2 regions of the Streptococcus sp. 2022WUSS037 genome follow, and region 2 is predicted to be linked to the other one. Evidence: predicted binding sites of a transcription regulator. Region 2 holds the regulator's gene; the other holds the start of a gene.
What was found. The regulator Rex, encoded in region 2, represses fermentation and respiration genes when NADH is low (regulators of the CRP and FNR family bind a similar motif). The targets are predictions, from matches to a motif close to TTGTGAANTANTTCACAA.

Region 1: a site for Rex is predicted at 2,744-2,761, ahead of adhE (bifunctional acetaldehyde-CoA/alcohol dehydrogenase). Genes of this name have one in related genera too.

The regions. Positions count from the first base shown of each region.
Region 1 is NZ_JAOTGJ010000008.1:64,250-68,681, reverse strand. It holds gene hisS (histidine--tRNA ligase) at 1-1,242, shown strand, start outside; gene adhP (alcohol dehydrogenase AdhP) at 1,323-2,348, opposite strand; gene adhE (bifunctional acetaldehyde-CoA/alcohol dehydrogenase) at 2,792-4,432, shown strand, end outside.
Region 2 is NZ_JAOTGJ010000040.1:118-4,549, reverse strand. It holds gene ODU55_RS10430 (ribose-phosphate diphosphokinase) at 1-721, shown strand, start outside; gene ODU55_RS10425 (cysteine desulfurase family protein) at 733-1,848, shown strand; gene ODU55_RS10420 (DUF1831 domain-containing protein) at 1,850-2,194, shown strand; gene ODU55_RS10415 (DUF4649 family protein) at 2,196-2,399, shown strand; gene ODU55_RS10410 (redox-sensing transcriptional repressor Rex) at 2,534-3,172, shown strand; partial or broken gene ltrA (group II intron reverse transcriptase/maturase) at 3,277-4,432, opposite strand, start outside.

The sequences.
Region 1 (4,432 bases), on a different contig from region 2:
CAGGATTCTGGCAAATGGCAGTATGTGGAAAATTTTACCCGCAGCATTTTTAAACAGTACAATTACGCTGAGATTCGCACACCGATCTTCGAGCATTATGAGGTCATCAGCCGTTCGGTTGGGGATACGACAGACATTGTGACCAAGGAGATGTACGATTTCTATGACAAGGGAGAGCGTCATATCACCCTCCGTCCAGAAGGTACGGCACCGGTTGTTCGTTCTTATGTAGAAAACAAGCTCTTTGCTCCAGAAGTGCAAAAGCCGGCTAAGTTCTACTACATGGGCCCAATGTTCCGCTATGAGCGTCCGCAGGCAGGTCGTCTCCGTCAGTTCCACCAGATTGGTGTGGAGTGCTTTGGTTCCAATAACCCAGCGACAGACGTAGAAACCATTGCCATGGCATACCACTTCTTTGAGGAGCTGGGAATTCAGAATATCCGCCTCCATCTCAATAGTCTGGGAAATCCAGAGAGCCGTGCAGCCTACCGTCAGGCTTTGATTGACTATCTGACGCCGCTCAAGGAACAGTTGTCTAAAGATAGCCAGCGCCGTCTAGAAGAAAATCCTTTGCGTGTGTTGGATTCCAAGGAAAAAGAAGACAAGGTCGCAGTGGAAAATGCACCGTCCATCTTAGACTACCTAGATGAAGAAAGTACTGCTCACTTTGAAGCAGTTAAGACTATGTTGGACAGCTTAGGCATTGCTTATGTGATTGACACCAACATGGTGCGTGGTCTGGACTACTATAACCATACTATTTTCGAGTTTATGACCGAGGTTGGTGGCAACGACCTGACCATCTGTGCCGGCGGTCGTTACGACGGTTTGGTGTCCTATTTCGGTGGACCTGAAACACCAGCATTTGGCTTTGGCATGGGGATTGAGCGCCTCATCCTCGTCCTTGAAAAGCAAGGCATTGAACTCCCTCTCGACACCCAGCTAGATGTCTACATCGCTGTTTTGGGTCAGGAGGCCAATGGCGGAGCGCTCGAGTTGGTTCAAGCCATCCGCAAGCAAGGCTTCCGAGCAGAGCGAGATTACCTTGACCGCAAGCTCAAGGCCCAGTTTAAGTCAGCAGATGTCTTTGGAGCTAAGGCCATCATTACCCTGGGTGGTAGCGAAATCGAATCAGGACAGGTTGTGGTTAAAAATAACCAGACAAGAAGTCAAGTTGAAACAAGCTTGGAAGCACTCAAAACAGATTTCGCAAGTATTTTAGCAGAATTGGAGAAGCAGTAGTCTAGGCTGCTTCTTTTTTATTTTAGAAAGCAAAAAAGAAGCGATTGGATAATCACTTCTTGAAAATAGTGGAGAGCGAATTAGTGATGGTGGCAGAAATCAAGGACCATACGACCTTGAATAGTACCAGCGGCCATTTCATCAAAGACTGCTTCGGCATCGTCCACAGGACGTTTTTGAACGACTGGGACAACTAGTCCTATAGCACCGAAGTGGAAGGCTTCTTCTAGGTCTTTACGAGTACCAACTAGAGAGCCGACTACCTTGATACCATCTAGCACAGTCTTGACAATGCTGAGGTCCATGTATTCAGATGGAAGTCCAACAGCCACGACATAGCCACCTGCACGAACGCTGTCAATAGCCTGGTTGAAGGCAACCTTAGAAACAGCCGTTACGACAGTTGAGTGGGCACCGCCTCCCGTTACTTCCTTGATATAGCCAGGTACGTCTTCTACTTCAAGTCCATTGATGATGACATCTGCACCAACTTCTTTGGCGAGTTCCAATTTATCATTGTTGATGTCTACAGCGATAACATGAGCGTTGAAGACTTTCTTAGCGTATTGGACTGCAAGGTTGCCAAGGCCACCAGCACCGTAGATGACAATCCATTGGCCAGGTTCCAAGTGCGCTTCTTTGATAGCCTTGTAGCAGGTTACGCCAGCACAGGTGATAGAACTTGCTTGAGCTGGATCAAGACCTTCTGGTACTTTTACCGCATAGTCAGCAGTTACGATACATTGCTCAGCCATACCACCGTCAACAGAGTAGCCTGCATTTTTAACAGTACGGCAAAGGGTTTCGCGACCAGTTGTACAATATTCACAAGTGCCACAACCTTGGAAGAACCAAGCAACACTCACACGATCGCCAACTTTTAAGCTAGTCACATCTGGAGCAATTTCAGTCACGATTCCGATACCTTCGTGACCAAGAACACGGCCCGGTACCTTACCAAAGTCACCTTGAGCAACGTGTAAGTCTGTGTGACAAACACCGCAATACTCAATCTGAACCAAAGCCTCGCCAGCTTCAAGTGGACGAAGTTCTTTTTCGACAACGACAACACCAGTAGATTCTGGATTAACAACAACTGCTTTCATGGCAGACCTCCTATGTATGATTGTACATCATTTTGATGTGTTAATATAGTTAATTTCTTGTTAATAATATCACAAAAACCAACATAATGCAAGTATATCAATAGATGCTGACGCGAGTATTGGTTTGGAAATAATCAGAAATTTATCCATATTTTTTCACAAAAGTTGTTTACTTGTAAGCGTTTTCTTGATAAAATAGATGTTGAAAGAGATCCTCGGTTAAATAGAATGACTCTTTTTTCCTTGTAAGCGAATTTCCAGAAATTTTTCAGAAAGTATTCGGAAATACTTTCTGAACCAAACAAAAAGTAAGCGCTTACTATGGCAAAACAGAAAAAATGTGAAAAAATTAACAATTTCTCTTTACAAATAAAAATAAAAGTTGTAGAATAACATTGTGAAAAAGTTAACAAAATGTTGACAAGAAAATTTGGAGGAACACAATGGCTGATAAAAAAGTTGTATCACCAGAAGAAAAATTAGTAGAAGCTCGCAAACACGTTGATGAGCTTGTTCAAAAAGGTTTGGTTGCTCTTGATGAGTTCCGCAAACTTGGTCAAGAAGAAGTAGACTACATTGTAGCTAAGGCTTCGGTAGCTGCTCTTGACAAGCACGGTGAATTGGCAATGCATGCCTTTGAAGAAACCCAACGTGGTGTATTCGAAGATAAGGCAACGAAAAACTTGTTTGCCTGCGAGCACGTGGTTAACAATATGCGCCATACAAAAACAGTTGGTGTTATCGAAGAAGACGAAGTGACAGGTTTGACCTTGATTGCTGAGCCAGTTGGTGTTATCTGTGGTATCACTCCAACAACAAACCCAACTTCTACAGCAATCTTTAAATCATTGATTGCCTTGAAGACACGTAATCCAATTGTCTTTGCCTTCCACCCATCTGCACAAGAATCTTCTGCTCATGCAGCTCGTGTTGTCTATGAAGCAGCTGTGGCAGCTGGTGCCCCTGAAAACTGTATCCAGTGGGTAACAAAACCATCTATGGAAGCAACGTCTGAGTTGATGAAACATGATGGTATTGCAACAATCCTTGCAACTGGTGGTAACGCAATGGTGCGTGCAGCTTACTCTTGTGGTAAACCTGCCCTCGGTGTAGGTGCTGGTAACGTTCCAGCCTATGTTGAAAAATCAGCAAACATCCGTCAGGCAGCACATGACATCGTTATGTCTAAGTCATTTGACAACGGTATGGTCTGTGCGTCAGAACAAGCAGTTATCATTGATAAAGAAGTTTACGATGAGTTTGTAGCAGAATTCAAGTCTTACAAAACTTACTTCGTTAATAAGAAAGAAAAAGCTCTTCTTGAAGAATACTGCTTCGGTGTGAAAGCTAACAGCAAAAACTGTGCAGAAGGCAAATTGAATGCGGACATCGTTGGTCGCCCAGCTGCATGGATTGCTGAGCAGGCTGGCTTCTCAGTACCAGAAGGTACAAACATCTTGGCAGCTGAGGTTGCTGAAATCGGTGAAAAAGAGCCATTGACTCGTGAGAAATTGTCACCTGTTATTGCCGTCTTGAAAGTTGACGGTCGTGCAGAAGGTCTTGAAGCAGCGCGTCAAATGGTAGAATTCCACGGTCTAGGTCACTCTGCAGCCATTCACACAGAAGATGCTGAATTAGCTAAAGAATTTGGTACAATCGTGCGTGCTATCCGTGTTATCTGGAACTCTCCATCTACTTTCGGTGGTATCGGTGATGTTTACAATGCCTTCTTGCCATCATTGACACTTGGTTGTGGTTCTTACGGACGCAACTCCATCAGTGATAACGTAAGTGCTATGAACTTGCTCAACATCAAGAAAGTAGGAAGACGTAGAAATAATATGCAGTGGTTTAAAGTTCCTTCTAAAACATACTTCGAACGTGATTCTATCCAATACCTCCAAAAATGCCGTGACGTTGAACGTGTCATGATCGTTACAGACCATGCCATGGTAGAACTTGGTTTCTTGGATCGTATCATCGAACAGTTGGATCTCCGTCGTAATAAAGTGGTTTACCAAATCTTCTCAGACGTTGAACCAGATCCAGATATCACAACAGTTTACAAGGGTACAGAATTGATG
Region 2 (4,432 bases):
TAGTGCCAACACCATCACAGCGGTCATCCCTTATTTTGGCTATGCTCGTCAAGACCGTACCGCTTCTCCACGCGAACCAATTACAGCTAAATTAGTTGCAAATATGCTGGTTAAAGCTGGTGTCGACCGTGTATTGACTCTTGATTTGCACGCTTCACAAATTCAAGGTTTCTTTGATATTCCAGTAGACAATCTCCTTACAGAACCACTTTTTGCAGCCTACTACATGGAAAAAGGACTCTGCGGAGAAGATGTCGTCATTGTGAGTCCTAAAAATTCTGGTATCAAACGCGCACGTAATATCGCTGAATTTCTAAATGCACCGATCGCCATTATTGACTACGCACAAGATGATTCAGAGCGTGCAGAAGGCTATATTATTGGTGATGTTGCTGGTAAAAAAGCTATTTTGGTGGACGATATTCTCAATACTGGTCGCACTTTCTCACAAGCTTCAAAAATTGTCCAAGAAGGTGGTGCTACTGAAATTTATGCAGTTGCCAGCCATGGTCTCTTTGCGGGAACTGCAGCCCAACTCTTAGATGAAGCACCAATCAAAGAAATATTAGTTACCGATTCTGTTGCAAGCAAAGAACAGCATCCTAAAAATATCGCCTTCCTAACAGCTAGTGACTTGATTGCAGATGCCATCCACCGCATCCAAGAACATCAGCCACTCAGCCCACTTTTCAAATTTACTAGTCCTGAAAAAGAAAACTAGGAGTAAACTCTTTGATTTATTTAGATAATGCAGCGACCACTGCTCTATCTCCTACTGCACTCCAACGGATGATGGAAGTGGCTCAAGAAAATTATGGAAACCCCTCCAGTATCCATCAAAGCGGTCGGAAAGCCAATCAATATCTTAGACAAAGTCGTCAAGAGATTGCTCAGATCCTCTCCGCCTCTCCTGAACAAATTATTTTCACATCTGGAGGCTCCGAAGCTGATACTTTAGCTATTCAAGGCTATGCACTTGCACATCAATCCAAAGGAAAACACCTGATTACTACGGCTATCGAACACCATGCTGTCCTCCATACCATGCAATATCTAGAGGAGCGGTTTGGGTTCGAGGTAACCTATATCCACCCAGTCGATCAAGTAATCACCGCTCAACAAATTCAGGATGCCCTTCGACCAGATACTATTTTAGTCAGCGTCATGTTTGCTAACAATGAGACCGGTCAACTACTTCCTATCAAGGAAATTGGAGAGCTCCTAGCCGATCATCAGGCCGTCTTTCATGTAGATGCTGTTCAAGCAATTGGAAAAATTGCAATTGCTCCCTCTGACTACGGAATTGACTTCCTCGCAGCCTCTGCCCATAAATTCCATGGTCCAAAGGGGATGGGCTTCCTGTATAGTAAAGTTCATAAATTTGATTCCTTGATCCACGGCGGAAAGCAGGAACAGCAACATCGAGCAGGTACTGAGAACCTCCCTGCCATTGCTGCTATGGCGACTGCCCTGACAGAACAATATGAGTCCTTAGATACGCATCATAAGCATGTCAGTGAACTGCGACAACATATTATCGAGAGATTGTCTGGCTTAGACTATTATCTCAATCAGGCTGGACCTCATCTCCCTCATGTCCTTAATATCGGTTTTCCTGGTAAACTTAATGAACAACTACTCATGCAACTAGATTTGGCAGGTATCGCTGTTTCTAGCGGTTCCGCATGTACGGCAGGTATTGTCCAAAATAGCCATGTTTTAGAAGCTATGTATGGAAAAGACTCCCATCGTCTGAAAGAATCCATTCGTATCAGCCTATCTGAAATCAATACAAAAGAAGAGATAGATACTCTCATCATCGAACTAAAGAAAATACTTGGAGGTTAAAATGGCATTCCAACAATCAGTTACCTTAAAAGATTGTAATTTTACTTATCACATTAGCCCTGCTATCAAAAAATATACACTCCGTGATAACACCTTTGAACAAAGCAAAGCAGGTCACTATCAGCTTACACGTCTTCTGGAAGAAATTCCAAATTCAAACCAAGGATTCCTCTTGAAAATTATTATCAATCAAGACCTAACTGGTTTTAAAATTAACATTACCGACAAGTCTGGTCTTCATCTGGTAAACATTTTTAAGCCAGAAAGTAACAAGGTTATTCAAGAAAAATTCTATTTCCTCATGGATAGCTTGATTGACCGTGACATCTTTACAAAAGAGGGTTAGTATGATTGAAATTCACTATCTTGATGCTTATAAGCAAGAACGTATCCAAACATTTGAGAATAAAGATGCAGCTATTCTGGCTTTTTCCGGTTGCTTAACCCTCCCAGACTATTATCCAGTTACCAGCATTACACAAGACGGACAAGCTCTGGATTACAAAGGGACAATCGGGGATCTCTATCGCTATTTACAAACACTAGATTAGACAGTTTCCTGTTTAATCTTTTTTTAAAATCAATCTGTTGATTTTTTCACAAACTTGGACTAGAATAGAATAAAGAACTGTTTAATATATAAATAATCGATAAAGCGTATTCTATCGAAATAAAGGAGTCTAAAGTGAAAAACGATAAAAAATCTGATATTCCACGCGCAACTGCCAAACGTCTCTCCCTCTACTATCGCATTTTTAAACGTTTCTATGCAGGAAATATTGAAAAAGCTAGTTCAAAAGAAATTGCCGAAGCTATCGGAATCGACTCAGCTACCGTCCGCCGAGATTTTTCCTATTTTGGAGAGCTTGGTCGTCGTGGCTTTGGCTACAATGTCAAAGAGTTGATGGATTTCTTTGCGGATATTCTAAATGATACCTCCATCACCAATGTTATGCTTGTTGGAGTCGGGAATATGGGGCGGGCCTTGCTACACTATCGCTTCCACGAACGAAATAAAATGAAAATAGTCATGGCTTTTGAGGCAGATGATAATCCAGCTGTTGGAACGACAGATGAAAATATCCCAATCCATGCAATCTCAGAAATCAAGGAACGTATCAGCGAAGCAAACTCTCAGACAGCTATTCTAACGGTACCCAGCGTCAAAGCGCAAGAAGTGACTGATATTCTTGTTGAAGCTGGTGTTAAGGGAATTCTGAGCTTTTCACCAGTTAACTTGTCTGTCCCAAAAGATGTCGTTGTTCAGTATGTTGATTTGACTAGTGAATTACAGACACTACTCTACTTTATGCGAAAAGGATAAGCAATGAAAAAACCAGTTATTGGTATTTCTGGAAATGAAATCGAGTAGGGACTAATTTCTAGTCCCTCTCACACCACCGTGCGTGCCGTTCGGCACACGGCGGTTCAACTAACTTTTAACGCATGTCGTTTTAGATAATAATCTAAGCAAGAAACCAGTCCACGTTTAGCGAGGACTGGTTTTGATATGGCACGTTTCAGTATTGACCTCTGAGCCACTAATTGATAATGGTCACCCCAGCCAGATACTTTATCCGCTATCCACTTCGGTACTCCTAATTTGAGAAGTCCCCATAATCGCCTAGATTTCTTCTTCCATTGTTTCCAGATAATAACTCTTAGTCGAGTTCTCAGACGTTCATCGATACTTTCCATGACTGATTTCATGTTCGTCATAGAAAAGTAGTTTATCCATCCTCGAATAACCCAGTTTAGTTGCTCAATTCGGCTGTCTAAGTCAATACTCCACTTACGGGCCGTTAGTTTCTTGAGTTTTCTCTTGAAACTCTGTACGCTATCCTGATGCGGACGACTTTTCCAGCCCTCAGATGATTTCCAGAACCCAAATCCTAGATACTTCAATTTGTTCGGTCTCACAATCCTAGTCTTGGTCATGTTGACTTTCAATCCTAATCGTTTTTCAATGTAACGACTAATTGAATGCATCACACGTTTAGCCGCCGCCTCACTACCAACTGTGATGACACAGTCATCTGCGTAGCGAACAAAGCGAAGTCCGCGATTTTCCAGCTCTTTATCTAGCTCATTAAGCATGATATTGGACAGGAGCGGTGATAGATTTCCTCCCTGTGGCGTTCCAACTAATGTTTTATGTCGTTGTCCGTTGATGACCACACCTGAATGAAGATACTTACGAATTAAAGATTCTGTATCCCCATCTTGGATAATGTTATGAACAAGCGACATCAGTCTATCTTGAGGAACGGTATCGTCAACTTCTCCAGGTCTATGTCTACTATCCACTCATAACCATCATTAAGGTATTCTAATAACTGGATAACAGCTTGTTCGCATGACCGATTGGGTCTGAATCCGTAGCTCTTCTCAGAGAAATAGGGTTCACAAATAGGACTAATGACTTGGACAATAGCTTGTTGTATCATTCTATCCATGACCGTTGGGATACCTAGCTGGCGAACTCCGCCGTTAGGTTTGGGAATTTCAACTCGTAAAACTGGCTGAGGCTTGTACTTTCTCTGCTTTATGAGTTCTTTAGTTGAACGCCAGTGCTTGCGGAGAT